Regions from separate parts of the Vibrio sp. SCSIO 43136 genome, predicted to be linked through region 1. Evidence: predicted binding sites of a transcription regulator. Region 1 holds the regulator's gene; each other region holds the start of a gene.
What was found. Region 1 encodes CRP, which controls carbon source genes, mostly activating them, when cyclic AMP is high. Its sites were predicted from a motif close to TGTGANNNNNNTCACA; they were not measured.
Positions count from the first base shown of each region.

Region 2: J4N39_RS11780 (NupC/NupG family nucleoside CNT transporter) is a predicted target of CRP. The motif match lies at 7,660-7,675, and genes of this name have one in related genera.
Region 3: J4N39_RS15745 (glycogen/starch/alpha-glucan phosphorylase) is a predicted target of CRP. The motif match lies at 1,851-1,866, and genes of this name have one in related genera.

Region 1 covers NZ_CP071848.1:263,764-274,592, forward strand. The annotation lists gene J4N39_RS01255 (ExeM/NucH family extracellular endonuclease) at 1-860, shown strand, start outside; gene J4N39_RS01260 (aminodeoxychorismate/anthranilate synthase component II) at 996-1,574, shown strand; gene J4N39_RS01265 (aspartate aminotransferase family protein) at 1,938-3,149, shown strand; gene astA (arginine N-succinyltransferase) at 3,247-4,266, shown strand; gene astD (succinylglutamate-semialdehyde dehydrogenase) at 4,277-5,734, shown strand; gene J4N39_RS01280 (DUF1338 domain-containing protein) at 5,745-6,536, shown strand; gene crp (cAMP-activated global transcriptional regulator CRP) at 6,643-7,275, opposite strand; gene J4N39_RS01290 (phosphoribulokinase) at 7,518-8,387, opposite strand; gene J4N39_RS01295 (YheU family protein) at 8,594-8,809, opposite strand; gene J4N39_RS01300 (hydrolase) at 8,766-9,785, opposite strand; gene J4N39_RS01305 (TIGR02444 family protein) at 9,796-10,260, opposite strand; gene J4N39_RS01310 (ABC transporter ATP-binding protein) at 10,257-10,829, opposite strand, start outside.
Region 2 covers NZ_CP071848.1:2,475,738-2,486,566, forward strand. The annotation lists gene serB (phosphoserine phosphatase) at 1-592, opposite strand, end outside; gene J4N39_RS11750 (YtjB family periplasmic protein) at 705-1,328, shown strand; gene deoD (purine-nucleoside phosphorylase) at 1,463-2,179, opposite strand; gene J4N39_RS11760 (phosphopentomutase) at 2,246-3,466, opposite strand; gene deoA (thymidine phosphorylase) at 3,485-4,813, opposite strand; gene deoC (deoxyribose-phosphate aldolase) at 4,899-5,675, opposite strand; gene J4N39_RS11775 (XapX domain-containing protein) at 5,896-6,066, opposite strand; gene J4N39_RS11780 (NupC/NupG family nucleoside CNT transporter) at 6,267-7,514, opposite strand; gene J4N39_RS11785 (TatD family hydrolase) at 7,716-8,498, opposite strand; gene J4N39_RS11790 (BMP family lipoprotein) at 8,857-9,852, shown strand; gene J4N39_RS11795 (ABC transporter ATP-binding protein) at 9,951-10,829, shown strand, end outside.
Region 3 covers NZ_CP071849.1:201,464-212,292, forward strand. The annotation lists gene malT (HTH-type transcriptional regulator MalT) at 1-1,504, opposite strand, end outside; gene J4N39_RS15745 (glycogen/starch/alpha-glucan phosphorylase) at 2,044-4,497, shown strand; gene malQ (4-alpha-glucanotransferase) at 4,554-6,731, shown strand; gene glgB (1,4-alpha-glucan branching protein GlgB) at 7,038-9,212, shown strand; gene J4N39_RS15760 (DUF6701 domain-containing protein) at 9,431-10,829, shown strand, end outside.

The DNA.
Region 1 (10,829 bases):
AAGATCCAATGTTGGTGCTTACCAGTAATCCAACGGGCAAGACCATCAAAGCGGCGGGTTACACCTTCTTTGGTGATATTCCACAGTTTGGCCCTGAGGGCGCTGTGATCACTAAGACCTTTGGTTACCTCAATGCTGTCGATCTAAAAACAGCCGAAGGGGAAACCTCCTGGAGTTACTCGTACAACGATGAAGTGGGGTCACTGGACCATATGTTGATCAGTTCGTCATTGAAAGCGCGTTTAGTCGATGCGACAGATTGGCATATCAACGCTCCAGAGTCGTCGCTGTTTGACTACAGTGATCGCTACAAAGGCGGTGACAGCAACGAACCAAACCCGTTTTATGCTGAAACACCATACCGCTCTTCTGACCATGATTCGGCGATTATCAGTCTGGGTTACAAATATGGTGAAGCGGGCGATGTGCCAGTGAGCATTGGCACTAAGAGTGGTCGTGCCGATATCGCTTTCCCTGTTGGCGCAGATGCCAAAGCGGGCGATGTTGCGACTATCTCGATTTCTCCTGCGATGGAGCGAGTCAACTTACCTAAGGTGACGTTGACGGCTAATGGTCAACAAACAGTGATGTTTGATGTGACGGGTTTAGAGTCTGGTCGCTATACAGTGTCAATGGCCTTGACTGGTTTGAGAGATACAGAATCTGAAAGCACTTTGGCTGAGCAAACCTCCAAGGTGATTGAGTCCAAATCTCTCACTGTCGATATCGCCAAACGCGATAGCAGCAACGTGAAACCAGTAACACCAGAGTACGACGGTACTGGCGGATCTGGTGGTAGCTTAGGCTTAGGCGCACTGCTCGCCATGTTTGGTCTAGGCTGGCTTCGCCGCCGCCGATAAATGCACTTGTAAAGTAAAAGGGTCAGCTCATCGCTGGCCCTTTTTACCACTTTCCCATGCACGAGCCTTGCCTTTCTTGCTCACTTGGGCACAATACCGCCCTGATATGCTAACCCAACGCTTGCGAACCATTTCATGCTGTTAATCATCGATAACTACGACTCGTTTACCTATAACCTGTACCAGTACTTTTGTGAGTTGGGCGCAGAGGTAAAAGTCGTGCGTAATGATGAGATCTCTTTGCAAGGCATTGAAGCATTGAGCCCGACTCATTTGGTGATCTCTCCAGGGCCATGTACGCCTAACGAAGCGGGCATATCACTCGATGCAATTAAACATTTTGCAGGTAAGCTACCTATTATGGGCGTCTGCCTTGGTCACCAAGCCATAGCCCAAGTGTTTGGTGGCGAAGTGGTTCGTGCTCGCCAAGTGATGCATGGTAAAACATCGCCAATTCGACACAACAACCGCAGTGTCTTTGAGGGGCTTAATAACCCTTTGACGGTCACTCGTTACCACTCTTTAGTGGTGAAAAATGACTCTTTGCCCGACTGCTTTGAACTCACCGCATGGAGTGAGCTCGAAGACGGCAGCATGGATGAGATTATGGGTTTTCAGCATAAAACCTTGCCTATCGATGCGGTGCAGTTTCACCCTGAATCTATCAAGACCGAGCAAGGTCATGAGTTGCTGGCGAACTTTCTAAAGCGCTAGCAGATCACTTTTTTTAACATTTCTCACTTTTTGTTGTGATTTATCCTGAGCTGAAAGATTATGCGCAGGATTATTTCCTGTCATCGATAAGATATTCAGTATTCATTCCTTTAGCATCGATGTTAGATTTTTCCCTCACAAATAAAGCTTTATAGTTGCTTAAAAATGTTGCATAACTATTCATGATTATGCGGTATTTTTGAGCCAGAGATGGCAACAACCAAACTTTCTGCTCTTGATTTGGTTAATGAATTGTAAATACAATGATTGTATAGACAATAATTCCAGCCATGAGTGTGAAGGCTTTGGAGATATGTTTAAAAGCCGCGAAGACTTAGCACAAAAGCGAACGGAGTAAGTGAAATGACGATGGATAAGAATGTAGAGCGTAGCTGGTTTGATGATTACATGGTGCCTTGTTATAGCCCGATGGAGATCATTCCAGTGCGTGGTGAAGGTGCTAAGGTTTGGGATCAGCAGGATAAAGAGTATATCGATTTTGCTGGTGGTATCGCTGTGAGCTGTTTAGGCCATTGTCATCCAGCGATGGTCAATGCACTTACTGAGCAAGCAAACAAGCTTTGGCATTTAAGTAACGTGATGACCAATGAACCTGCGCTTCGCTTAGCAAAAAAACTGACCCAAGTGAGCTTTGCCGAGAAAGTGTTTTTTGCCAACTCCGGTGCAGAAGCCAACGAAGCAGCCCTGAAATTGGCGCGTCGTGTTGCTGCCGATAACTACGGTGACCATAAATCTGAAATCATCGCATTTAAACAAGGTTTCCACGGCCGTACTTTCTTCACTGTGACGGTTGGTGGGCAAGCGGCTTACTCAGATGGTTTTGGCCCTAAGCCGGGCAATGTGACTCACCTTCCTTACAATGATGTTGAAGCACTGGCGGCACATATTTCCGATAACACCTGCGCCATCATGATGGAGCCTTTGCAAGGTGAAGGCGGCATCATTTCACCAACCCCTGAGTTTGTTGCTGCGGTTCGTGAACTGTGTGACAAGCACAATGCACTGTTGATTTTTGATGAAGTGCAAACGGGTAATGGCCGTACCGGACATTTCTATGCTTACCAAGGTCTAGGTGTTACTCCTGACATTCTTAGCACGGCGAAATCTTTAGGTGGAGGCTTCCCGATTGGTGCCATGCTTACCACTGAGAAGCTTGCCCAGCACATGAAGGTAGGCACTCACGGTTCGACCTACGGTGGTAACCCTCTGGCGTGTGCGGTTGCTGAAGCGGTAGTCGATGTCGTCAGTCAGCCAGAAGTCCTTGAGGGAGTTAAGCAGCGTGAAGCCAAGTTTCGTGAAGGCCTGGCTGCGATCAATGCTAAGTACCCAATTTTCTCAGAAGTGCGTGGCCAAGGTCTATTGCTGGGAGCAGCACTCAATGAAGAGTGGCAAGGACGTGCTCGTGACGTGCTCGTAGCCGCAGGTAAAGAAGGCCTGATGGTTCTCGTTGCTGGTGCTAACGTGGTTCGCTTTACACCATCACTAGTGATCAGCGATGAAGAGATCGAGCAAGGTCTAGCGCGTTTAGAAAAAGCGATCGCTTCACTGGTATAGCGGATAGTCTATACCTTGGGGAGCAACCCAATAAATACAAAAGGCAGGTGAGTATTGCAGTATCACCTGCTTTAACTTTGCATCGGAGGGATTTGAGATGCTTGTAGTTCGCCCTATTGCAAAATCCGACTACGAGGCGCTGCATACGTGCGCTGTTGAGTCAGGACATGGATTTACTTCACTACCGGTCGATGAAACCTTGTTGACCAACCGAATCGATCACTCGGTCTATAGTTTTGAAAAGCCAGAGGTAAGTGAACCTGGCGATGAAGGCTATTTGATGGTGGGCGTTGACTCCGAGACGGGTGAAGTCGCAGGCACCACAGGCATTGAAGCCTCCATTGGTTGGGATGTTCCTTTTTATACCTATCATATCAGTAAAATTGTTCACAGCTCGCCAAAACTGGGGGTGAACAATGTGGTTAAGTTACTGACGTTTGGTAACAACTACACTGGATGCAGTGAAATCTGCACACTGTTCTTACGACCGAGCTTCCGTCACGGGCTGAATGGTCGTTTGATGTCTAAATGTCGCTTCCTAATGATGGCCGAACACCCGCAGCGCTTTTCAGAGACCGTTTTTGCTGAAATGCGTGGTGTTTCTGATGCTGAGGGTAATTCCCCATTTTGGAAGTGGCTGCAAGACAACTTCTTCTCAATTGAATTTACCCAAGCTGATTACCTTACAGGGGTGGGCAAGAAAGGCTTTATCGCCGATCTGATGCCAAAACTGCCTATTTACGTCAACTTGCTGAGCAAAGAGGCGCAAGCGGTGATCGGTCAGGTTCACGACAACACAAGACCAGCCCTTAAATTATTAGAAAACGAAGGCTTCAGTTGTCGCGGTTACGTCGACATCTTTGACGCAGGTCCAACGGTGGAGTGTGACCTACGCAATATTCAGGCAGTTCGCAACTCGTTTCGCGCCAAAGTGGTGGTCGGAGAGCACACTAGTGCCAAAGATTTTCTGATCGCTAATACCGATTTTGAAGGCTTTAGAGCGGTTGCCGCCCAAGCGGCGTATGACTCTGAAGCGAATAGTGCCATTGTTACGCCAGAAGTGGCCAAGGCACTGAATATTGAATCGGGTGATTTTGTCCGTATGTTGGCTCAATAAGGAGAGAGCGATGACTCAGTGGATTGCAGGTGAATGGCTCAAAGGAAAAGGTGAGAGCTTTCAATCGCTATCACCGTACAACTTAGAACCGGTTTGGCAAGGCGAGGCAGCAACACCAGCCCAAGTGGAAGAGGCTGTTATTGCGGCGCGTAAAGCATTTATCGACTGGAAGAAGCGCTCCTTTGCTGAGCGTGAAGCCATTGTGTTGGCTTTTGCCGAGAAGGTAAAACAAAACAGCGAAAAGATCGCACAAGTGATCGCTAAGGAAACGGGTAAGCCTATCTGGGAAACCCGCACTGAAGCGGCCGCCATGGCGGGAAAAATTGCGATATCTATCCGTGCTTATCACGAACGCACTGGAGAGCACGCCAAAGAAGCAGCAGGAAACCAAATCGTGTTGCGTCATCGCCCGTTAGGGGTGATGGCGGTGTTTGGCCCATATAATTTCCCAGCGCACCTACCCAATGGTCATATTGTGCCAGCGTTGCTTGCAGGCAACACCATCGTCTTTAAGCCTTCCGAGCAAACCCCTTGGACTGGTGAGTTAGCGATGAAGCTATGGCAAGAAGCAGGATTGCCTGATGGGGTGATTAATCTGGTGCAGGGCGCCAAAGAAACGGGTGTTGCTTTGGCTGAGGCTAAAGGTATCGACGGCGTACTCTTTACAGGCAGTGCCAATACTGGCCATATCCTGCATAAGCAGTTTGCGGGTCAACCGGGCAAAATGCTGGCGCTAGAAATGGGTGGCAATAACCCGATGGTGATTTCAGACGCCTACGGTGATTTGGACGCATGTGTGTACACCATTATCCAATCGGCCTTTATTAGCGCAGGGCAACGTTGTACCTGTGCTCGCCGCCTATACGTACCTGTAGGGGATAAAGGGGATGCATTGCTAAACGCTTTGGTTACTGCCACGACTAACATTGCCGTAGACCAGCCGTTTGCTGAGCCAGCACCATTTATGGGACCACAGATCTCAGTGGCAGCCGCACAATTTATCTTAGATGCACAATCTCGTTTGCAGCAACTTGGTGGTTCAAGCTTAGTTGAGGCGAAAGCGGGACAAGCGGCATTTGTCTCACCGGGGATTATCGATGTGACCGCCATCAGTGAACTGCCGGATGAAGAGTATTTCGGCCCATTACTGCAAGTGGTGCGTTATCAAGGATTAGAGCAAGCCGTAGAGAAAGCTAACGATACTCGCTTTGGTTTATCCGCAGGTTTAGTCTCCACCGATGATGCCGAGTGGGAATACTTTGTTGACCATATCCGAGCTGGCATAGTCAATCGTAATCGTCAGTTAACTGGTGCCAGCGGTGATGCCCCATTTGGTGGTCCTGGAGCGTCAGGTAATCTGCGCCCTAGTGCTTACTATGCTGCGGATTACTGTGCTTACCCAATGGCATCGATGGAAGGCGAAGCGCCAGTGCTTCCTGCCACCTTATCGCCGGGTGTTCGCCTATAAAGGAGTGTTTATGAACCCTGAAGTTATGTTTGAGCGTTTATGGCAAGACTACATTACTCGTATGTGTCCATCTGCGCACAAAGTGCATCAACTGTTGACCGAAGATGAACCTTTGATCAACGACCACATTGCGTTGAGAACCTTCGCTTTAGCTCCGGTTGGGCTAGAAGTGCTCGCCAAGCCATTTATTGATATGGGTTATGAGCAAGGTGGCGAATACCACTTTGAGGCGAAAAAGCTCTATGCCAAACACTTCCAACACCCAGACCCTAACTTGCCGAAGGTATTTATTAGTGAATTGTTGATAGAGCAGTGCTCAAGCGAACTTCAGGCGATAGTGCATCAGTTAATTGGACAGCTGGATTCTGGTGACTTTGACGATGGTGCATTTCTTTACTCTGGGCGACCTTGGACCTTGAGCTTCGAGCACTACCAGCAACTGGCACAAGAAAGTGAATATGCAGCATGGCTGGCAGCACACGGTTATGGGGCTAACCATTTTACCGTCAGTGTGAATCAATTGACTCAGTTCGCAGAGGTTCAAGCGGTCAATGACCATTTGAGCCAAGAGGGTTTCACCATCAATAGTGTCGGTGGTGAAGTGAAAGGTTCAGCAGAGGTCTTGCTTGAGCAGTCTTCGACCATGGCTGATAAAGTGGTTGTACGCTTTGATGATGGTGAACAAACCATTCCTGGCGGCTTTTACGAGTTTGCTAAGCGCTATCCATCAAGTGATGGTGAGCTTTATCAAGGGTTTGTTGCCGCCTCTGCGGATAAGATATTCGAAAGTACCGACCAGTAAAAACCAGTATGAGTAAAGTTAGCTGTCACAAACTAACTTTCATGAATAAAAAAAACCACCAAACAATGTTTGGTGGTTTTTTAGTATCTTGGTCAGATTTCGTTAATTAGCGAGTGCCGTAAACAACGATAGTCTTACCGTGAGCAGAAATCAGATTTTGCTCTTCTAGCATCTTCAAGATACGACCCACGGTCTCACGAGAACAACCAACAATTTGGCCGATTTCTTGACGAGTGATCTTGATTTGCATGCCGTCTGGGTGCGTCATTGCATCAGGTTGCTTCGCTAGGTTAAGTAGCGTCTGTGCGATACGGCCCGTTACGTCTAGGAATGCTAGGTCACCCACTTTTTGGCTCGTCACTTGTAGGCGGCTTGCCATTTGCGCTGAAAGGCGCATTAGGATGTCTGGGTTAACCTGGATAAGCTGACGGAACTTCTTGAAAGAAATTTCAGCAACTTCACAAGGAGTTTTGGCACGAACCCAAGCGGTACGCTCTTGGTCTTCTTCGAAAAGACCTAGTTCACCGATGAAGTCACCTTGGTTAAGGTAAGACAAGATCATCTCTTTGCCTTCTTCATCCTTGATAAGTACAGCAACAGAACCTTTTACGATGTAGTAAAGAGTCTCTGCTTTTTCACCGGCATGGATCAGAGTACTTTTTGATGGGTACTTATGAATATGACAGTGTGAAAGAAACCATTCTAATGTAGGGTCGGTTTGAGGTTTACCTAGAACCATAATTTTTCACTTCCTCTGCAGGGTATGCTCAGCAGCTTCCGTACGCACTGAGCCAGATTTGATCTGGTCAACTAGCATAGGACGTCGGACGCCACGCTGCAAGCTATCTTGTGTCTCGATAAAGATAGTAACGTGTTTCCGAATCCATTTCTTGACTTTGATCGGGGCTCAACCGTGATCGACTACGCAAAAATGTGCACATCATCACGGCTTGAGGATATTTTTTATACAGTGTCTCACGATTAGCCAATTTTACCGGTTTCAATCAGCTGAACCAGCATCGGCTGCACGATGAGCTCCATAGCAAAACTCATCTTACCGCCAGGCACGACAAGTGTGTTATGTCGCGACATGAATGAGCCGTCAATCATAGATAGCAGATATGGAAAGTCCACGTGTTTCATGCCACGTAGGCGGATCACCACAAAGCTTTCATCCAAACTTGGGATGCCTTTTGCGTTAAGTGGGTTTGAGGTGTCGACCGTAGGCACACGCTGGAAATTGATGTGTGTGCGGGAAAATTGCGGTGTGATGTAATTGAGGTAATCATCCATCGAACGAACGATGGAATCCATCACAGCTTCTCTCGAATGACCACGATCTCGGGTATCACGCACAAACTTTTGAATCCATTCAAGGTTGACGATGGGTACCATGCCAATCAGAAAATCGACGTGTTTAGATACGTTCACATCCCCATCAACAACCCCGCCGTGCAGTCCTTCATAGAAGAGCACGTCACTGTCTTCAGGCAGTTGCTGCCAAGGGGTAAATGTGCCCGGCATTTGGTTGTAAGGCACCGCTTCATCGAAAGTGTGTAAGTAACGACGCACTTCTCCCTGACCTTCCTCACCAAAGCGGCGGAAAAAAGCTTCAAGGGCTGGGAAGTCATTCGCTTGTGGACCAAAGTAGCTGATATGGCGACCTTGTTCTTTGGCTTTACGGATTTCAACGTCCATTTCTGGGCGGGTGTAGCGGTGAAAGCTGTCTCCTTCAACCCAAGCCGCTTTGATGTCCATCATGTTGAACATTTTGCGAAAGGCTTCAGAAGTAGTGGTGGTTCCTGCACCTGAGGAACCGGTCACCGCAATGATAGGGTGTTTAGCTGACATTGACGAACCTTGTCTTTATTATTCCATTTTTGAGTTTGTGTGCATAAGCCAATCAGAAGCTCGATCCACTCTCCCCCTTTCTAAGGGGAAGGAGCGAATATTGCGCTTTTATTATGCCCTGCACACAAAAACATATAGTTGAACTATCTTAGTTGAACTCAACCTGTTTGCACAATCAGAGCGGTAAGACTTCGGGGTGGCGCAAATTATGCTCTTGCAGGGTTTACTTGAATATCCACCGTCTCATGTAGCTCAGAAAAGACGATAACGGCTTGGCCGGACGCTAGCTGGCTTTTCACTTGGGAAATTTTGTCATCAAGAGAAATTTCTTGCGAGCCGTAATCTGTGCCTTCGCGTAAGACGAACTCTTTGATCAAGTTATCCAGTGTTTCTGACTCGATCTGTTGCCACGGAATTATCATTGTTGACCTCTTTACTAACAAATGATGCGTAATAAGCAGGAAGCGCTTCTTCTAGCCACAAGCGGGGTTGCCATAGTGTACCAGTGACAAAGCCAACGTGCCCGCCTCTATCCAGTAGTTGATATTCAATATGGTCAGGCAGGGCAAAGCGAGGGATCACCGCTTCAGTCATGAAAGGGTCATCTTTCGCATGGATCACTTGCAGCGGCACTGAGACCTCTTTAAGTCGCTGTAATCCTGAGCATTGCTGGTAATAGTCGTTGGCACCATCAAAACCGTGTAATCTGGAGGTTAGCAATTCGTCAAAGTCGATCAAGCGTTTGAGCTTAGTGATGTGCAGCTCATTAACGCTGAGTTCTTGATTGATAAGTGGTAGCTTGCGAATGGCATTGCGCTTGAGTGAGCCAAGTAAATACTCTCTATATACTTTGGAAAAACCCTGTTCGATGCGTTCAGCACAGGCAGCAAGGTCAAGTGGCGCTGATACCACGGTTGCGGCAGATAGGAGAGGTTGGTGTTTATACTCAGCGAGATAGTTGACCAACATATTGCCCCCCAAAGAGACGCCTACAGCGACTTTGTCTTGAGTTGGGAAGCGCTTATCTAGCTGCTCGAGAAAGTAACGAGCATCTTGCGTTTCACCACTGTGGTAGGCTCGGGCCTTACGGTTCGGCTCACCGCTGCAGCCACGAAAGTGCATCATTACTGATAGCCAGCCTTGCTTGGCAAAAGCGCGCATCAAACCATTGGCATATGGGCTGTCGAAGCTGCCTTCTAAACCATGAAATAGCACAAACACTGGCTTATTTTGGGCAGCCTTAGGTGACTCACTCCACGCCAAGTCAACAAAGTCACCGTCTGGTAACTCAAGCCGCTCGGTTACTGGGTGGAATAATGCCCTGCGGCGCAGCATTCTTGGCAACAGGGTTTGAACATGTGGATTTTTAAGCCCGATTGGGGCACGAAAAATAGTCATAACGTCGGCTCTATATTTGTGCTGGTCGGGAGAATACGTCAATGAGGTGGTCTGCTCCTAACTGTTTGCAGTAGAGCCGAGTCAGTGACGGAGTAGCGTTGGGTTTTAACGGTAAATGGTTGATGCAGTCGACAAGGTCGGATTGCTGCTGTTTTTCCAATTGCAGTTCAAACTGCAATGCTTCTCGGTAAGTGGTATCAGGGAGTTGGGTTTTGAACTTTTTACGCAGCTCACGATAGCTTAGTAGCAGTGTCTCTGTGCGAGCGAGGCAGGTATGCAGTGTGGGCCAGTGTTTATCATCTAGCCCCAATGCTTGTTCATCTAGCCATTTCAGCAGCAAGACCAAATTGACGTTACCGTGATAGTGGTTTTGCAAATGTAGGCACGCCTCGGCGATCTCCCGCACACCGTAGTATTGCAGGCTAAATTGCCATAGCCTTTCTAGGGTGAGGGAAGGGGCGTGCTCTTGACTCATTGCTGGGTAAACTCCGTTTCCATTTGCTCAAGCTCCTCTTGAGCGGACATCCATTCCATCTCGACCTCTTCAAGCTCACTTTTGGCGCTGGCTTGTAGGGCGAGTACTTGGTTAAGTTTAGCTTTATTTTCAGCTTGGTACAGTTCGGTATCTGCTAACTGGGTTTCAGCCTCTGCAAGCTTTTGGCCTAATTTATCCATCTGAGTTTCGAGTTTTGTCAGATTTTTGCGAATTGGTGCGGTGAGCTTACGAAATTCAGCTTCACGTCGCTTTTGTTCTTTCTTCGCAGCGGCACTGTTTTGAGTATTTTTCTCTGGTGCGTTGGCTTGCAGTTCTTTTTTCTCGACTTTTTGTTGCTCGGTCAGCCATTTGTAGTAGTCGTTTAGGTCACCGTTAAACGGCGCAACTTGGCGGTCGTGAACCAGATACAGGTCATCGGTGGTAGCACGAAGTAAGTAACGGTCGTGGCTGACAATTACCATCGCCCCTTCAAAGGTCTGTAGCGCTAACGTCAGTGCTTGACGCATGTCGAGATCTAAGTGGTTGGTCGGTTCATCGAGCAGTAGTAA
Region 2 (10,829 bases), 950 kb from region 1:
CACCGGAAGCAATCGCTGTTTTCCAACCAAACGCTTTCAAAGTATCAACCAACTCGATCACTTCTGGCATCAGTGGGATCTGTTGGCGAACCGTCTCTAAAATCGCTTGGTCAGCATCTTTTAACGCCCCTACACGCTGGCGTAAGCTTTGCTCAAAATCGAGCTCACCTTGCATCGCTCGCTCGGTCACTTCTGCCACCATTTCGCCAACACCAGCAAGTTTTGCAATTTCATCGATACACTCGATTTGAATGGCGGTTGAATCCATATCCATGAGAAGTAGACCCGGTTTGGTCATATCTGGAACGTCAGTTAAAGAGGCATAATCTAAATTCAGTTCGCTCAAGATGGTTTGATGCTCTGGGGTGATATCCCCTGCCATCAAGGCCACTTCATACGGCCCCACCTGCCAACACTCAATGATCGGATTAAATGTTCCCGTAAAGAAATCTAGGTCTTCGAAGTGCTTAGGTGACAGGTAGTGACCAAAAACAATCCAGTTAGCGGTCTTACGATCATGAAAATGGCGAGTTTGTGTTTCTGGAAAGCGCTGACGTAACGTCGTGCGCTTACTGATCTTTAATGCAGTCATAACTTCCTAGTCATTGTGATATCCATTTATCCAAACGTTAACCTATTGCAAAACGAAAAGGCAAGCTACAATGTAGCTCATCCAGTTAAGTTACTGTCTTGAGACGTTATCTATGAGTAGCTCAGTTATTTCATTTCGCTCTTTTATCCGTGTACTGGCCATGCTGGCGGTACTGGCACTGTTTAGCTTTATGATCCAAAACAGTTTTATCATCAGTAAAGGCAATGAACGCATCCAAGCCCGCCAATTGGAAACCCTAACTAATATGTTGGCGACTCAAGCAGCGCTGTCTGCGAGCTATATGCTGGTGAATGATGAACAAGAAAGGCTACTCAAGCTCACCAATCAACTTGCCAAAGACCGTTTGGTGTTAGATGCCACTATCTACGATGCCGAAGGGGTTAAGCTGGCTGCCAGTGAAAATGCCACTCCTGTAAGAGAAGTGCTTGGCCTAGATACCCCGTTGTCTACCGCCAGTATTGGCCGCCAACAGTTGGTCGAACCGATTTATCACCAAGAAAACCTGATCGGCTTTGTTCGCATCACCTTTGAAAAAGGCATGGTGACGGCTATCTCAGACCATCACTACCGAAATAGTGACCGTACCATGTACCTGATGTTAATCATGAGTTTTATCAGTGGTCTGTTGATTAGTTTCTTATTGCGACGCCACGTAAAACGCAACCGAGCAAAACAGCGTAGTAGCGAAGAGAATTTGTTGTTGAAGCAGGTTTAAGAAACGGGTGAAAGGGTGAAAGGGTGAACAACCTACCCACTCGTCTTAGAATGAGCAAGTTTTATCTCCCCCCTTTCTCCCTTAGCGGCAGCGTCCGTTTCCCGTTAGCGAAGCGTCCGCTTTACCGATAAAAATCACTTATCGCCTAGAAGAACAGAATCCAGTGCGATTTCCATCATCTCGTTGAAAGTAGTGGCACGCTCATCAGAAGTCGTTTGCTCACCAGTTTTGATGTGATCTGAAACGGTACAAATTGCTAGTGCTTTTGCGCCGTACTCAGCACATACACCATAGATGCCTGCCGCTTCCATTTCCACGCCGACAATGCCGTACTTATCCATCACGTCAAACATTTCTGGATCTGGCGTGTAGAACAATTCAGCTGAGAAAAGGTTACCCACTTTTACGTCAATACCACGTGCTTTGGCCGCTTCTTCTGCATTTTTTACCATGTGGTAGTCAGCAATCGCTGCAAAATCGTGGTCTTTAAAACGAATACGGTTTACTTTCGAGTCAGTACAAGCACCCATACCAATAACGACATCACGTACCTTAATATCTTCGTTAACGGCACCACAGCTGCCAACACGAATGATTTTCTTAACGCCAAAGTCTTTGATCAGCTCAGTCACGTAGATTGAACATGATGGGATGCCCATACCGTGGCCCATCACAGAAATCTTACGACCTTTGTAAGTGCCAGTGTAGCCATACATATTACGTACATCACATACCTGCACTACATCTTCTAGGAAAGTTTCCGCAATGTATTTAGCGCGAAGTGGGTCACCAGGCATCAGTACAACGTCAGCAAAATCACCCATTTCAGCATTAATATGTGGAGTAGCCATGTAGAATTCCTTGTTTATTAAGTAAAGAAAAACAGATAAAGCCCCTAACGAGTAGGAGCTTGGAAATTATAGAAAACTCTTACCATAGTCCATGGCAGAAGTTTCAAAGTAGCTTGCAAGGCTTTGGCCGATATCAGCGAAGCTATCGCGACGACCAAGTGAACCTGCTGGAACCTTGTGTCCGTAGACCAATACAGGGATATGTTCTCGAGTGTGGTCGCTGCCCGGCCAAGTTGGGTCACAACCATGGTCTGCGGTTAGAATAAGTACATCATCTTCTTCTAGCATCTCCAAGATTTCTGGAAGGCGCTTATCAAAATATTCTAGTGCCGCGGCATAACCTGCCACATCACGGCGGTGCCCGTAAGCTGAGTCAAAATCAACAAAGTTGGTAAATACGATTGAGTTATTACCTGCTTTTGCTATTTGCTCTTTAGTTGCGTCAAACAGAGCTTCAAGGCCAGTAGCTTTCACTTTTTGCGTAATACCACAGTGCGCATAAATGTCGGCAATCTTACCAACAGAAATCACATCACCGTTTTTCTCTTCCACTAATTTCTGAAGCACTGTCGCTGACGGTGGCTCAACAGAAAGATCACGGCGGTTACCAGTACGCTCAAAGCTACCCGCTTTGTCACCCAGGAATGGACGCGCAATCACACGGCCGATGTTGTAGTCTTCTAGCTCTTCGCGCACAATTTGGCAAAGCTCTAACAGGTTGTCTAAACCATAAGTCTCTTCGTGACAGGCAATCTGGAACACTGAGTCAGCTGAAGTGTAAAAGATAGGCTTACCTGATGACATGTGCTCTTCGCCCAAGTCATCTAACACTTGGGTACCCGATGCGTGGCAGTTACCTAGGTAGCCTGGCAAGTTAGCACGAGTCACGATGCGATCAAGCAGCTCCTGTGGGAAGCTGTTTTTTTTATCAGTGAAGTAACCCCAATCAAACAACACTGGTACACCAGCAATTTCCCAGTGACCTGATGGTGTATCTTTACCTGATGATAGCTCAGCGGCATGACCGTAAGCACCGATCACTTCGATATTCTCATCCATACCAGCATGAAGCTTGCCCGTTGACTCTTTCGCAGCCATTGCAAGGCCAAGCTTAGATAGGTTAGGTAGCTTAAGCTCACCACTGCGCAGATCGTTATCTGCGTTACCTAGCGCACACTGCTCAGCGATGTGGCCAAAGGTATCTGAACCTACATCGCCAAATTTTTCCGCATCCGCAGAAGCGCCGATTCCGAATGAATCTAAAACTAAAATAATTGAACGTTTCATAATCTTCTCCACCGTTCTTTATACGTCTTCCGCTCGGATCTGGCGGTAAACATTTGGTGTTGGGGTATAAGTACCACCCACTGTAATTGCTTCACGCAGTGCGTTAGCCGCTTCTTGCCACTGTTCTTCACTGCGAGCATGAATAATCGCAAGCGGGGTGGCTTGGTCAGCGGTTTGACCAAGGCGGATAAAGCCATCAAAACCTACAGCATAGTCGATAGTGTCAGTTGCCACACGGCGACCACCACCCATACCGACAACTGCCATGCCAATGGCACGAGTATCCATCGCAGATACAACGCCTTCACTATCGGCATAAACTGGCTTGATAACTTCCGCTTTTTCTAAGTAGTTATCGTAATTCTGTACAAAATCTTCAGGGCCACCTAAACCTGAGACCATGCGACCAAAGCACTCAGCCGCCTTACCATTGTCCAAGACTTCCATTAATCTAGCTTGTGCATCTTCGGTATCGCTCGCAAGCTTACCTAGCACAAGCATCTCGGCACATGACGCCATGGTGACTTCTAGCAATCGAGGGTTGCGGTATTCACCAGTCAGGAAGCGAACGGCTTCACGAACTTCCAAAGCGTTACCAGCAGAAGACGCCAACACTTGGTTCATGTCAGTGAGTATCGCTGTCGTCTTAGTACCAGCGCCATTGGCCACTGCAACAATAGATTTAGCCAACTCTTCAGAAGCTTCATAAGTTGGCATAAATGCACCACTACCCACCTTCACATCCATCACTAAAGATTCAAGGCCTGCAGCCAATTTCTTTGAAAGGATAGATGCGGTAATGAGAGAAATATTATCGACAGTCGCTGTGATATCACGAGTAGCGTAAACACGTTTGTCCGCAGGGGCTAGGTCACCCGTCTGACCTATGATTGCCACCCCAGCATCCTTGGTCACTTGACCAAATACTTCATTGGTAGGGGTAATATCATAGCCCGGAATCGACTCAAGCTTATCCAGCGTGCCACCCGTGTGGCCTAAACCACGGCCAGAGATCATTGGAACGAAACCACCGCACGCGGCCACCATAGGGCCAAGCATCAGCGAGGTCACATCCCCGACTCCACCAGTAGAGTGTTTATCTACAATTGGACCGCCAAAGTTTTGCTCGGCCCAATCAATTACCATGCCGGAATCTCGCATTGCACAAGTCAGAGCAATGCGTTCTGGCATGGTCATTTCATTGAAAAAAATAGCCATCGCAAACGCTGCGATCTGGCCTTCAGAGACTGTATTTTTGGCAACGCCTTGAATGAAGAAGTTGATCTCTTCATTCGTCAGTACTTCGCCATCACGTTTTTTACGAATAATTTCTTGTGGTAAATACATTAGTACCTCCTCAGCATCCTGCTGAGTACAAAATAAGTATAGGAGAGTTGGGATAAACGGGGTGCAAGCACCCCATCTAAATGACTTAGTAAGCTGCAGGGTCTGCAGTTTCGTCACTCACTTCTAATGTATTAAGAAGGTTTGTTAGTAGGCTTGATGCACCAAAGCGGTAGTGCATGTTGTCTGCCCAGTCAGCGCCTAGGATGTCATCTGCCATCGCAAGGTAAGCTGCTGCGTCTTCCGCCGTACGAACGCCGCCAGCTGGCTTAAAGCCAACCTTAGCTGCAACGTCCATATCACGGATAACTTCGAGCATCATACGTGCATATTCAGGGGTAGCGTTAACTGGCACTTTACCTGTTGAAGTCTTGATGAAATCAGCACCTGCTTTGATAGAAATTTCAGAAGCTTTCTTGATCAATGCTTCCTCTTTTAGTTCACCAGTTTCGATGATCACTTTAAGAAGGATATCACCACAAGCTTCTTTCACTTGCTTCACAAGTTCAAAGCCCACTTCTTCATTACCAGCGATAAGTGCACGGTACGGGAATACCACGTCAACTTCATCTGCGCCGTAAGCGATCGCCGCTTTGGTTTCAGCAACGGCAATCTCGATATCGTCGTTACCGTGTGGGAAGTTAGTTACTGTTGCAATGCGAACTTCAGGCGTACCTTGTTCGCGCAGCGTTTTCTTCGCAACCGGAATAAAGCGAGGGTAAATACAGATTGCTGCTGTGTTACCTACAGGTGATTTCGCATCATGACAAAGCGCAATCACTTTTTCATCAGTGTCGTCGTCATTTAGCGTGGTTAGGTCCATAAGTTTTAGCGCGCGCAATGCTGCTGCTTTTAAATCGCTCATTTGTATCTCCGAAAAGTATATTCATTTAGTAGCGGTGGATGTTTCCACCGGATTACAACATGAACGGACTTGGTTCCCTGAAGACTTGAACCGAACACGTCGGTTGCAATTGCTATCCTTGTCACCGCACAGTACCAGTTTGGTCTATGGCACAGCAGTTATTAACTGTGACTAACGTATATATGCTTGGTTACCCTCAATAAGCTCACTTCCTGTAAGCTCAGCTGAAGAATCGTTCAATGATCCAATGGTAAGCCATGCCGCCTAAGTACACCCCAACAATTCCCATCACTCCAGAAAGCACTGGAGGGGCAGGAATAGGCAACTTAAGCGCAGAAAATAAGATGCCAACGACAAATCCTGCCAGTGTCGCTAATAACACTTCGTTCATAGCATTCACCTTAACTTCCATAGATACATACATTATAGATATTTCAGCAAAAACTGTAGCCGTATCTAGAACGCAAACGGTTTGTATCTCAAAAAAAACGAAACTGGCCTTTAGCCAATTCCCAAAAAAAAACACCCCGCAGCAATGGCTTGCTACGGGGTGTTTTAATACAGGCGTCTATAAAATATCGACCTTAATTCTTACATGCCAGCTAGGCTTAGGCAGAAACCAGCGATAGTAGCGGCCATCAAGTTAGATAGCGTACCTGCGATTACTGCTTTAACACCCATGCGAGCGATATCTGGACGGCGTTTAGGTGCAAGGCTACCTAGACCGCCAAGTAGAATCGCAATAGAAGAAAGGTTTGCGAAACCACATAGAGCAAATGAGATAATTGCTTTAGTTTTCTCAGACAGTACCACTTCTGGGCTTTCTGCTAGGTAAGGTGCAAACTGAGAGTAAGCAACAAATTCGTTCGCAACCGTCTTCATACCGATGAACTCACCAGCAACTGTAGCTTCAGCCCAAGGAACACCGATTAGGAATGCTAGAGGTGCGAAGATGTAACCAAGGATCATCTCTAGGCTTAGCTCAGCCATACCGAACCAACCACCGATGCCACCAAGCATACCGTTGATTAGAGCAATCAGACCGATGAATGCGATTAGCATTGCACCAACGTTAAGCGCTAGTTGAAGACCTGCAGATGCACCGCCTGCTGCTGCGTCGATAACGTTAGCTGGCTTGTCTGCGCCTTCTTGACTGATATCGTCAAGTTGCTCAATAGCTTCTTCAGTTTCTGGCTTGATGATTTTAGCAAACAGAAGACCACCTGGTGCTGCCATGAATGACGCAGCGACTAGGTATTCAACTGGCACACCCATAGAAGCGTAACCTGCTAGTACACCACCAGCGATAGATGCTAGACCACCACACATTACTGCGAATAGCTCAGACTGAGTCATGCGAGGTACGAAAGGACGTACAACTAGCGGAGCTTCTGTTTGACCAACGAAGATGTTCGCCGCTGCAGACATAGATTCCGCACGAGAAGTGCCTAGTGCTTTTTGTAGACCACCACCAAGAATCTTGATAACCCACTGCATAATGCCTAGGTAGTACAGCACTGAAATTAGCGCTGAGAAGAAGATTAGAGTAGGTAGAACACGGAACGCAAAAATGAAACCTACATCAAATGTTGTTGCTAGGTTGCCGAAAAGGAAACCAGAACCTTCTCCACCGTAGTTGATTACACTTGAAACAGCATCAGAAATGCTGCGTAGGATCTCTTGTCCCCAAGGAACGTAGAGAATGAACGCACCCAGTGCGAATTGGATGGCAAATGCGCCACCTACAGTACGTAGATTAATAGCTTTGCGGTTGTCAGATAGTAGAACTGCGATTGCAATCAGCACTACCATGCCAACCAGGCTCATAAACAGGCTCATAGTTTATGACTTCCTTATAATTAGTAATTTGGCGTGTAACAATTTTTGAAACTCAAAAACGAGGTGGATTATACAAACCCTCACCAAAGAAGCTAGCACCCCCCTCACACTTTCGTTCTACCAAGGAGAAAAATCAGCACATTTTTATGATTTAGATCACATTTTAACTGCAATAGGAGAACGTTTGCGCTTTCATAAAGATCATAGATCACAAATGCCAAATAGTAATTTGCTATTTTCCTTCACTTGTGACGCAATCGTTTGCTTTTGTTCCGTTCGCAGGGTGTTCAACGAAGTTAGCACCTCAGCGACTCTTTTCGGCTCATTAGGCACACCTTGATACCCACTTAATGGCATATCAGGGGCATCTGTTTCAAAAACGAGCGATTCTAAGGGTAATCGTGCAATCGTTTGCCTAGTTTTGTTCGCTCTCGGGTAAGTGATCACCCCACCGACACCAATTTTTAGCCCGAGATTGATGTAATCCATCGCTTGCTGATAACTGCCACTAAATCCGTGAACCACACCTCCATAATCTGGCTGGGTCCGTTTTAAGCTCTGGATCATCTCTTGGTGGGCTTTTCTTGAATGCAATATCACTGGCAATTTGAATTGGTTTGCCAACAAGATTTGCTGCTCAAGTAACGAAATTTGCTCATCAACCTGCTCTTTACCTTGAAAGAAATCTAATCCGCACTCCCCTACTGCGACACATTTTTGACTGAGCCGAAACGACTCTTCAAGTTGCCACTTCAACCGCTGTATTGAGTTGTCATTTATCCCACCTAAAAACAGTGGATGAAATCCGAATGCGTAATAAATTTGGGCATGCTTTTCGCCAAGTTTTATCAGCTCAGCCCAATTGTCTTGATTGATACCCGGCACAATGAAGTGTGTTACGCCCGCTTGAAGCGCCTCATTAATCACAATTTCTAAATTTTTTTGCCTCGCAACAAGGTCTAAATGGCAGTGGGTATCTATCATTGCTACTCCATATTTTGTTCGGTCAACAACGCCTATTATAATGACTGTCTAGCGACGAATTCGGCAATAGTTCAATGTAATCGATTGCAATATTAAAACAGATGTTAAGCCCTATATATCAAGGGGTGCGACCACTAATAAGACTTATATCATTATCAATTGAAATTCCCATAGATCCTGTGAGGCAAACGGTTTCTTTTCATAACCGCAAACGATAAAATGGCCTATAGTGTTTATGGAACTAATGCATTTGATGCAGATAAATCATAAACAAAAGTTTACTAGGTATTAATTGTAGGACTCACCTAGCCAATCCACCGTCGGTAATCTCCTCTCCGACAGAAACAGGGAATTGATCGTGAAAAAAACTATTCTAAAAGCATCTGCTCTTGCAGTGGCAGTCGCATCATTTGGTGCATTTGCAGCAAAACCAGCCGTGGTTTACGACACAGCAGGTAAATTCGATAAATCATTTAACGAAGCTGTATTCCAAAAAGGCGTAAAAGTTTTTAAAGCCGATAAAGGCATCTCAGTACGTGAATTCGAACCACAAAACGAAGCTCAGCGTGAACAAGGTCTCCGCCGTCTTGCTAGCCGTGGTTTCACTCCTATCGTTGCTGTCGGTTTCAACATGGCATCTGCGGTTGAGAAAGTTGCGACTGAGTTCCCTGATATTCAGTTCACTATCATCGACATGGTGGTAGACAAACCAAACGTTCAGTCAATCATCTTTAAAGAGCACGAAGGCTCATTCCTTGTCGGTGCACTAGCAGCTAAGACCTCTGCAACAGGCAAAGTAGGTTTTGTTGGTGGTATGGACATTCCATTGATCCGTAAGTTTGAGTGTGGTTACCGCCAAGGTGCAATGCACGCTAACCCACAAGTGGAAACATTCCAAAATATGACTGGCTCAACTCCAGCGGCTTTTGCTGACCCAGCAAAAGGCTCTGAGCTAGCAAAATCTCAGTTCTCTAAAGGTGTGGATGTAATCTACGCTGCTGCTGGTGGTACGGGTATGGGTGTTTACCAAGCCGCAAAAGATGCAGGTAAATACGCTATCGGTGTAGATTCAAACCAAAACCATCTACAACCAGGCACCATGCTAACGTCTATGGTGAAAAAAGTTGGCCTTGCTGCTTACAACTCTTGGGAAGAAGCTGAGCAAGGTAATTGGAGTGCTGGCATCAAAGTGCTTGGTCTAAAAGAAGGTGCGGTTGAGTGGGCTTATGATGAGCACAACCAAGCGTTAGTTTCGGAAGATATGAAAGCATACCTAGCTAGCCTGCAAGAAGACATCATCGCAGGAAAGATCAAAGTTCATGATTACATGGCAGATAACACCTGTAACTTCTAAACTTTAGGTTTAGACAACTTTCGATCTGTTAAAAATAACGCCGCTGTTTGGTTGCACGACCACATAAACAGCGGCGTATCACTATAAGGCAATATCTCGTGACACAAGAACAATCTATTGCCATTGAACTCAAAAATATCGATAAGCGTTTCGGTGCGGTCCACGCAAACCGAGATATCGATCTGCGAGTTCCTTCAGGCACGATTCACGGCATAATTGGGGAAAATGGTGCGGGTAAATCAACCCTCATGAGCATCATTTATGGCTTTTACCACGCAGACCACGGCGAAATGACGGTAAACGGCCAAGCCTACAAACCCGCCAATTCACAAGAAGCGATCAGCGCAGGCATCGGCATGGTTCACCAACACTTTATGTTGGTAGAAACCTTTACCGTGCTTGAGAACATCATCCTCGGTGCTGAAGACGGCTGGAAACTGACAGAGAGTATCGGCAAAGCACGCAATAAACTGAAAGCACTGGCTGATGATTATGGTCTCGAAGTGCCGCTAGACGCTATAGTAGGTGAGTTGCCCGTCGGTCTTCAGCAGCGAGTTGAAATTCTAAAAGCACTCTACCGAGGTGCTAAGATTTTGATCCTCGATGAGCCAACAGGCGTGCTAACACCACAAGAAGCGGATCACCTCTTTCGCATCTTGGATAAACTGCGCTCCCAAGGCACCACAATAATGATCATTACTCACAAGCTACGTGAAGTACTTGCGATCACTGACAACATCTCAGTGATGCGTCAGGGTGCAATGGTGGAACACGTGGTGACAGCGCAGACGGACAAGGAATCTCTAGCTGAGCTGATGGTTGGTCGTAAAGTACGCCTGAAAGTAGACAAGTCTGAAGCATCTCCAAAGCAAGAACTGATTAAAGTGGATAACCTACAGTACTTTGATGACTCAGGTGTTGAACGAGTCAAAAGCGTTAGCTTCGGGGTACGACAAGGCGAGGTTGTCGGCATTGCA
Region 3 (10,829 bases), on a different replicon from region 1:
GATTCACCTCACCGACGACAGACGTAGCGACAATACGACTGCGGTAAGTGGTCGAATTGATTTGCTCAAGTGCAAGCTCTGCCAACTCCAACGCTTTTTCAGGTTGGTTTTGGTTAATCGCAACCTGTGCCAACAGTGCGTTGATTTGGCCTTTATCATCTGAAGTTAGCTTGATATTGCGGGACTGCATCTCCTTCTCAGCGAGTGCGAGCATATCGCCAACGTCATTGTATCTGTGTTGACTTTGCGCCAGCCAAGCACGCAGCAGTGGCAATTTTGGCGAGGCGTACAGCTGATCTTGGGTCAGTGATTGAATGGCTTTCTCAACCTGCACCAATTCGCCTCGGTTAAACAGTTGCCAGCCATAATCACCCAATATACCTGCGACCAAATCACCATTTTTCGATTTAAGTGCATGACTCAGGGCTTGGTTAGGGTTGCCCTGATGCAACCAGGCTTTAGAGGCGGCTTGGTGAAGATGCTCTTCCTGATTTGGGATGCGCGCTTGGCGCTCATGAGACAAGAACTCACCGAACAGGTTATGGAAGCGATACCAGTTTTGTTCCCCTTCAAGCGGATAAATGAAGAGACCAAAACGGTTAAGAGACTCAATCATACTCAGTGCGTCATCGCGGTGAGTCAGTTGTGCGACCAATTCGTCATTGAAAATGTCGAGCACCGAGCACTGCATGAGGAAGTTACGCGTTTCACTGTCGAGCAGATCAAATACTTCTTCGACTAGGTATTCCCACAAATGTGCATGATTGAATTGGGAAACCGACTCGGCAGATTGAACCAAAGTACGTTTCTGGTGCTGCGCTTGCAGGGCAAATAGCTGCAGTGCTGACGGCCAACCTTCAACATAGCTTCTTAGCGTGTTGGCTGTATGGTCATCGATACCATCGGATACACGTTGATTAAAGAAGCGGGTAGTCTCTTCATTATCAAAGGCCAGCGATTCGTTATCAACCTCGATCATTAGGTCGCGAACGCGCAGGTTTGCAGTGCCAAGTGGTGGTGTTGCTCGTGTCGTGACAACCACGGTCAGGTAATCAGGCATGTGTTTCAAAAAGAATCGCATACCTTCGTGGATTTCATCGTTGTTAACCAAATGATAGTCATCGAGTACAACAAAGCATTCTTTGTGATATTCACTCAGTTCAACAAAAAGCTCGCTAAACAAGCTCGTAATAGACGAGAACTGACGCTTCTCTGCCAATGCTTGGGCATTAGGGCAGGCGTTTTGAGTCGCTTTATTGAGTGCTTGCACAAAGTAGTTGGCGAAACGAAACGTGTCATTGTCGTTTTCATCCAAGCTTAGCCAGCCGACGTTCATTTTGTCCGCAAGCCATTGTGCCGCCATAGTGGTTTTACCGTAACCGGCAGGTGAACGAAACAGCACCAATTTGTAGCAAGGTGCTTGTTGCAGCAAGTCCAATACGCGCGGACGCAAGATTGCGTTATGCAAACGACCCGGGCGTGTAAGTTTAGAAGGAATCCACATTATTGAACCATTCTTAATTGTTATGTCATGTCCGTTAGCTCTGATACTACTTGGCACATTGAGCTGCAAACAATGATCGATCTCTTAATTGTGGGTATGTAATGTGACTTACTCCTGTTTACGCCCCTGTTTTGTGAGGTCTGTCACTAATAGCGTTGATTAAAAGCTATTCATTGTTGATCTTTGCACACGATATGCTGATTTTTAACTGTGCTAAACGGATTTCATATCTTTTCGTCGTATTGATTTTGGAGGCGAATGTGATCTGAGCAGCATTATTGATGATGAGAGAGAAATAGTGGTCAGTGCACGAAATAAGCAGACCCTTGAGCTTGTTGAGTGCGGTTGTGAGTTAAGTCACTGAGTTAGGTCTCAAAACGGACCCATTTTGTGAACTAACTCATCAATGGGAGGGGGGTAAGCCCTCTACGCCCTATCTTCTCCTCCTACTCCTGCGTGCAATCAGGAGGATGTTTTGGCAACCACCTAGATGCACGATATAGCGTAAATGGATTACACCTTAATAGTGAGATTTCAACATGAAGCCTACAGAGCAAAAAAAGTTCGATAAAGAGCATTTTAAGAGTGCGGTAAAGCAGCATCTTGCGTCAACATACGCTAAGACAGAAGAAACTGCTACTCCACGTGCATGGTACCTAGCAATGGGGCGTGCACTTGCTGAACTATCAACTTTCGATCTTCTAGAAACGGAAAACGACCCAAAAATCAAAAATGCTAAGAGCGTAAACTACCTATCTCTTGAGTTCTTGATCGGTCGCCTAACAGGTAACAACCTGATCAGCATGGGTCTTTACGAGCAAATCACTGATGCAATGGCTGAGCTTGGTCAAAACCTGACTGACCTTCTAGAAGAAGAGCGTGACCCTTCACTAGGTAACGGTGGTCTAGGTCGTCTAGCAGCATGTTTCATGGATTCATGTGCAGCGCAAGAATTCCCAACTATCGGTTACGGCCTGCATTACGAATATGGTCTATTCAAGCAATCATTTGAAGAAGGTCGTCAGAAAGAAGCACCAGATGCATGGTGTGGTGTAGAAGGTTACCCTTGGGAAGTTGCTCGTCCTCAGCTTGCTCAAGAGATCGGTTTCTACGGTCACGTTGAAGTAGTGAACGAGAACGGCAAAGAAGTTCGCAAGTGGGTTCCAGGTATGACAGTTAAGGCGATGCCTTGGGATCTACCAATCGTGGGTTACGAATCAAACACGGTTTACCCGCTACGTCTTTGGGAATGTCAAGCAATCGCACCATTCTCTCTAGAGAGCTTCAACAACGGTGACTACTTCGAAGCACAGCACGGTCTAATCGATGCGGGTAACATCACTAAAGTACTTTACCCGAACGACAACCATGAGAAAGGCAAAACTCTTCGCCTAATGCAGCAGTACTTCCACTCAGCAGCTTCAGTACGCGATATTCTACGTCGTCACGAAGAAGCAGGCTTCACTCTAGCTGATCTACCTAAGCAAGAGACTATCCAGCTTAACGATACGCACCCAACTATCGCGATTCCTGAGCTAATGCGCATCCTTATTGATGAGAAAGGTCTGTCTTGGGATGAGGCGTGGGAAATCAGTGCAAACACGTTTGCCTACACTAACCACACTCTACTACCAGAAGCACTAGAGACATGGCCAGAGTCGCTAATCCAGCGTCTACTTCCTCGTCACATGGAAATCATCTTCGAAATCAACCACCGCTTCCTACAAGAAGTCCGTGCAATGTGGCCTGGTGATGGTGAGAAACAAGCTAAGCTGTCTATCATCGAAGAAGGTTTCAACCGCATGGTTCGCATGGCTAACCTATGTGTAATCGGTTCTTACGCAGTAAACGGCGTAGCGGCACTTCACTCTGAGCTAGTTAAGAAAGATCTATTCCCAGAGTTCCACGAAATGTACCCAACTCGTCTACATAACGTAACGAACGGTATTACTCCACGTCGTTGGTTGAAATTCTGTAACCCAGGTCTATCTAAGCTAATCACTGACAAGGTGGGCAGCGAGTGGCCAGCAAAACTTGAGCAACTTGAAGGTGTAGCTAAGTATGCAACAGACGCGAAATTCCAAAAGGAGTTCATGGCTGTTAAGAAGCAAAACAAACAGCGTCTTGCTGATTGGGTTAAAGAGAACATGGGTATCGAGCTAGATACTAACGCTATCTTTGATGTGATGATCAAGCGTCTGCATGAGTACAAGCGTCAGCACCTAGATCTGCTGCACATCTTGTCTCTATACCACCGCATCATCAACGAGCCAAACTTCGAGTGTACTCCACGCGTATGTTTCTTTGGTTCTAAAGCGGCGCCAGGTTACCACCTAGCGAAAGAGATCATCTTCGCTATCAACAAGATCGCTGACAAGATCAACAACGACCCACGCGTTGGCGACAAACTGAAAGTGGTATTCATCCCTGACTACCGTGTGAGCATGGCGGAAATGCTGATCCCAGCAGCTGACGTTTCTCAACAAATCTCGCTAGCGGGTAAAGAAGCATCGGGTACTGGTAACATGAAGATGGCTCTTAACGGCGCTCTAACTATCGGTACGATGGATGGTGCAAACGTTGAGATCCGCGAAGAAGTAGGCGACGAAAACATCTACATCTTCGGCCTAGATGTTGAAGGTGTTCAAGCGCTTAAAGCACAAGGTTACAACCCGTACGATTACTACCATGCTGACCACCTACTGAAAGCGTCACTAGACCTACTTCTAACTGACGAGTTTACTCCAGGCGAACCAGGTAAGCTACGTGCAACCTTCGATAGCCTATTAGACGGTGGTGACCCATACCTAGTACTAGCAGACTTTGCTTCTTACGTGAAAGCGCACGAAGACATGGGTGCTCAGTACCGTGACCAAGCAGGCTGGGCTAAGAAAGCTATCCTGAACACTGCACTGGTTGGTAAGTTCAGTTCTGACCGTAGTATTCGTGACTACGTGAATAACATCTGGAAACTAGAAGCAGTAAACCGTTAATTCCATTATTTACACCCTACTAGAAGGCGGGCAGTGGCCCGCCTTCGGAGAGAGCGATGAAACAACAATCAGTATTAAAACAAGTCGCTGAGATGGCTCGTATTACCGACAGCTACGTCAGCGCATGGGGCGACGAAGCCTCCGTGTCGGATGAAACCATTCGTTATTTGCTAACCGCACTTGGCTACGATACTTCTAATGATGAAGCCTTGTTAAAGTCAGCTGAGAAGAAGCACAAGAAAGACGTGCTGCCTCCAGTGTTGGTACTGCGTGATAATCAACCAGTACATATCCCACTGCACTTAGGCACTTCAGCTCGTGAGAGTGAGTTCAGTTGGCGTTTAGAAACCGAACAAGGGGAAGTTCTAGAAGGCTATCTTCAATCACAGATCGTTAAGGATGATCGTGAGCAGGGTGGCGCTTTGGTATTTTCTCTGCCGGAAAACCTAGGCTGGGGTTACCACAAACTGATTGTAACTCGTAAGCGTCGCAAAACGCCTTATGAGATGACGCTAGTGATTACGCCACAAGCGTGTTACAAGCAAGATGCTCTTGAGTCGGGCAAAAAACTTTGGGGTCCAAGTGTTCAGCTATATACGCTACGCACAAGCCACAACTGGGGTATCGGTGATTTTGGTGATCTGAAGCAGCTAGTGAGCGACATTGCAGCGCGCGGTGGTGACTTTATCGGTCTTAACCCAATTCACTCTTTATTCCCTGCTAACCCAGAAGGTGCGAGCCCATACAGCCCGTCTTCTCGTCGTTGGCTAAATATCCTTTACATTGATGTAAGCTCTGTTGCTGAGTTTGCATTGAGCTCAGAGGCGCAAAAACTGGTTGGCAGCAACGAGTTCCAACAGCGTCTACAAAAAGCCCGTGATTCTCATTGGGTGAACTACAGTGAAGTGTCGGCGCTTAAGATGAGCGTGCTACCCCTACTGTACAAAGAATTTAAACTGCGCCAGCTAGACAAAAACAGCTCTCGCGCTGGTGAGTTCCTTGCTTTTGTTGAAGAAGGCGGCGATAGCCTACTGCAACAAGCGACGTTTGATGCATTACATGCAAGCCTTCGTGCAGAAGACGAAAATGTTTGGGGCTGGCCTGTATTCCCTGAAGAGTACCGTACATTTGATAGCCCTGCGGTGAAGAAGTTTATCGCGTCAAACCAAGACGAAGTAAACCTGTACTTGTACCTTCAATGGCTGGCTGATGGTCAAATTAAAGAAGCGCAAGTATTGGCGGAAGAGAAAGGCATGAGCCTTGGTCTTTACCGTGACCTTGCGGTAGGTGTTGCTGATTCAGGTTCTGAAACTTGGGCCGACACTGGCGAGCTATGTCGCGATCTTAGCATTGGTGCTCCACCAGATATCCTTGGTCCTCTGGGGCAAAACTGGGGTCTACCGCCGCTAAACCCACAGAAGCTTGAAGAGACGGCGTTCCGTCCATACATCGAACTGCTTCGTGCCAATATGAAGCACTGTGGTGCATTGCGTATTGACCACGTTTTAGGTCTTTTACGTCTATGGTTAATCCCGAAAGGCAAAGATGCAACGGAAGGGGCGTACATCTACTACCCAGTAGAAGAGATGCTAGCCATCCTTGCACTTGAGTCGCACCGTTACCAGTGTTCTGTCATTGGTGAAGATTTGGGTACCGTACCAGATGAAATCGTGGCTCCACTTGCTGATGGTGGTGTGCATTCTTACAAAGTGTTCTTCTTCGAAACCGCAGAAGATGGTGGTTACTTCTCACCGAAACACTATGCTGCGCAATCAATGACGGCTCTGTGTACTCACGATATGCCAACCTTACGTGGCTTCTGGCATTGTGATGACCTTAAGATGGGTAAAGACCTAGGTCTGTACCCAGATGAAGAGCAGCTTCAAGGTTTGTTTGATGATCGCCTTAAGAGCAAGCAGAAGATCCTAGATAGCGTTGCTGGACATGGCAACCTACCAGAAGGTATCGGTCGAGATGCAGCGCTGGTTCCTATGGATAAGTACTTGAGCGAAGCATTCCACGTTCATGTGGCAGCGGGCTCAAGTGCGCTTCTCAGTGTTCAGCTTGAAGACTGGTTGGAAATGGAAAAACCAGTCAACATTCCAGGCACGGTCGATGAGTATCCAAACTGGAGACGTAAACTCTCTATGAACTTGGATCAAATCTTCTCTAATCCAGATGTGAACCATATCGCAAAACGATTGACAGAAGTTCGAGCGAAAGCCGGCGAATAAGTTAAATCAGCCTCGACCCTTGGGTCGAGGCTGATTACTTTTAAGCGAGAAACATTTTTATAACATTAACGTTTGATTTGTAAGAACATCGCACTATGCAATGCCTTTCAGTTTAAGCAATCCGTGATAGACTGTTACCGCTTTATCGCATGCTGTTTAAATCGCAAACCTTATGTTTACGATTTAATGTCCAGCGATCTACTCAAAAGATACTAGGCTCGCCTCTCGCCGCGAGCTATTGCAGGGAAACGCCGCATTCACCGCAAAGGGAATGACAGGCAATAAAATATGTCAGGGGATCAGGCATTGACTAAAACAACTACACCAAAGAACGCCTTTGCCCAGCTGTCGCAAGCTGCTTTTGCGGACCCATTTTCGTTTTTAGGCCCTTTCTGCCAAGAGGAAGGTAAGTCGCTACGAGTATGGATGCCGGGAGCAGATGACGTACAGTTGGTGCTAGAGAACAACCAACGCAAAGCGTTAGAAAAGACCGAGGATGGTGGCTTCATCCTATATGGTGATGACGATTTGCGTTTTACTCACTATAAGTTAGCGGTTAATTGGGCCGGCACGGAACAGATCATTGATGACCCGTACCAGTACCATGCACTTTATGCTGAGTATGAAGATCTTCACACCCCTGTTTCTATGTACCACCACCTTGGCGCACAATTTGTGTCTATTGAACGTGGTGGCGAGCAAGTTTCAGGAACTCGATTCCTAGTTTATGCACCACATGCTAGTGCAGTTAGTCTGATTGGTGAGTTCAACCAATGGGATGGCCGCCGCACCCCGATGCAGCGTCTTGACTACGGTATCTGGGGCATCTTTATGCCTGAGTTGCCAGAAGGCACTCAATATAAGTTTGAGCTGAAAGGGCCAAACGGTGAATCGCTTCCTCATAAGCAAGATCCGTGGGGTTTCCATTCTGAACAGTACCCATCGTTTGCGTCACTCACATACGACCATACTCGCTACCAGTGGCAAGATGAGCAATGGCAAAATCGTGAGGTGACAGAAAAACGTAAACAAGCGCTTTCGTTCTATGAATTGCACGCAGGCTCTTGGCGTCGTGGTGAGGACAATGAGTTCCTTAACTACCGTGAACTGGCGGAAGAATTGGTTCCATACTTGGTCGAAATGGGGTACACCCATGTTGAACTGATGCCAGTATCAGAGCATCCGTTTTACGGCAGTTGGGGCTACCAGCCGATCGGTTTGTTTGCTCCTACCAGTCGTTACGGCTCGCCAGATGACTTCAAATATTTTGTCGATAAATGTCACCAAGCAGGTCTAGGTGTTGTACTAGATTGGGTACCAGCGCACTTCCCATCAGATAGCCATGGTTTGGCAAACTTTGATGGCACTCCGCTGTTCCATGATCCAGATCCTCGCCGCGGTTGGCACCAAGACTGGAACTCGTACATTTACGACATGGGTCGTGAACACGTTCGTCGTTTCTTGGTATCTAATGCATTGTACTGGTTCGAGCAATTCCACATCGACGGTATCCGAGTCGATGCTGTGGCTTCAATGCTCTACCTAGATTACTCGCGTAGTCATGACCAGTGGATCCCGAATATCGATGGCGGTCGTGAAAACTACGATGCGATCGCAACGCTTAAGTGGATGAACGAGGAAGTCTATAAACACTTCCCGAATGCGATGACCATTGCTGAAGAGTCGACTGCATTCCCGGGCGTGTCGGCACCGACCTTTATGGGCGGCTTAGGCTTTGGTTTCAAATGGAATATGGGTTGGATGCACGATAGCTTGTCTTACATCCAAGAGGACCCAATTCATCGTAAATACCACCATGACACCATCACCTTCCCGCTTGTGTATGCACACAGTGAAAACTACGTGTTGTCGCTATCACACGATGAAGTGGTTTACGGTAAGCGTTCTATCCATAACAAGATGCCTGGTGATGAATGGCAGCAAACGGCAAATATGCGAGCTTACTTAGGTTACATGTACGCACAGCCGGGCAAGAAGCTAAACTTCATGGGCGCAGAATTTGGTCAAACAGGCGAGTGGGACCACGATACTCAGTTGCAATGGTTCTTGCTTGATTTTGAACGCCATCAGGGCATCCATAAGCTAACTAAGGATCTCAACTTCTTGTATCGCAATGAGCCTGCACTTCACGACCAAGATAGTGAACCTGCGGGTTACGAGTGGCGACTTCAAGATGAGCGTGAAGCAAGTATTCTTGCTCATGAACGTATCAGTGAAAATGGTGAGCGAGTATTGGTTATCACCAACTTTACACCAGTACCTCACGAGCGTTTCCGTCTGGGCGTGCCAAACGAAGGTAACTACCAGTTGCTACTCAACACAGATGCTGACGCATACAACGGCAGTGGCTTTGAGGTTAAAGAGCAGGTTGTAACAGAAGCGGTGGAAAGCGAAGGGCTTGCACAGTCACTGAGCTTGCGCCTACCGCCATTGGCAACTGTGTTCTACAAGTTAAGCTAATTGGCTAACAACTTAGATTAAACCGGCTGAAAGGCCGGTTTTTTTATGCAAGTGTAAATCGATAATTGTGATTGGAAATAATTTGAACATGCAACTTGAGCGGCATATGTAAAACTTTAATCTCTACCAATAATTTTATGAATATTAGTAGCTTGCAAGTTATTAAATAGACTAAGCTATGCTTAGACATGGATGTTGGTAAGTTAGGTGGCGCTGATATGGCAAGGATTGTGCAGCTACTTTTGGGTAGCTTGATCTTGTTAGCAATAACGATGAGCTCTAGTGCAGTAGCACTGGAACTTGAATATGGGCGTTATAACGTCAATGCCTTTCCCCATGCCGACTGTATTAACACAGTGTGTACCATTACCTTCGAAGAAACCTACGCTACTCCCCCTGCCGTTTTCTTTATGGATACGGTGAGCTTCCAAAATGAAAATGATGCCCCTTCTGCGATTAGAGTGCTTGAAGTCACCACGCAACAAGTAAGATTCCAGCAGCAGTTCCCGCCTGATAGTCGAGCTCCAGCCTCAATGGAGCAGGTACCCATGACGGTCATCGATTATTTGGTGATTGAAAAGGGGATTCATAACTTTTCTGGTGTCAGTGTTTTGGTTGGTTCGGTAGATACGGCACGATACCGCACCCGAATTACCAACGATGATGGTAGTGGTAATCGAAATAATCGAGAGCGGATCACGTACGCTTCCATTCCCAATAGTCCCATTACAAGCTTTTCTAGCGCACCTGCGGTTTTGCACCAAGTACAAACAGTCAATAATGACGATGATCTTTGGCTAACTTCTGTGGTGCCGAGTGTGAATACTACTCGTTTTGACATCGCATTAGAGCGATTAGAAATTGATGGTCGGGAAGATAGGGAAGATAGAGAATTTCCAACAGAGACAGAAACGATCGCTTATCTGGTTGCTCTGGGTTCCGGTGAGAAAGACGGGATAAAGTTTCAAATCAGAAACGAGCAAACACGGAGCTCATTAAGCACTAATCAACCTGTTACCCAAGGCTGTGAAACTTTTGCCGAATACGATGAGCTAGACGTCGTTCCCGTGATTATTGGCAAGATGAACTCTCGTAATGGCAACAATGGTGGATTTGCTAGACGCTGCCGTCTAGAGACAGACCGGGCTAGTTTCATGGTTGACGAAGACCAAGATTATGATTCCGAACGAGGTCACGTGGCGGAGCGTATTGGCTTCATTCTATTTGAAGTCCCTTTTGAAGTGAACCAATGCACGCAGTTTACTGGAGCGGCGCAGACTTGGAGTACTGACGGTGAAATAGCCCTGATTAACTCTTTGACAATTACAGGCAGTGTGCCTGATGGTCGAGTGGGTTTCGATAACTTAACTCAGCCAGATTGGGGCAACAATGAGCCTAAGTTTTGTGATGGGTATAGATGTGCTGCTGACTCATCGCTCAAGGTGCCTCAGTATAATTTTGCTGCATTTACCCCCAGTAACACTGTGTTGAATCCCGCCGATGGTGCTGTTATTTCTCCAGGAGAATATAAGCGAATTGACATCAAAAATGGACGTACGGTAACGCTTAGTGCTGGCGATTACTTTATGGAAGACTTTAATGTCAGTGGTGGGGCTA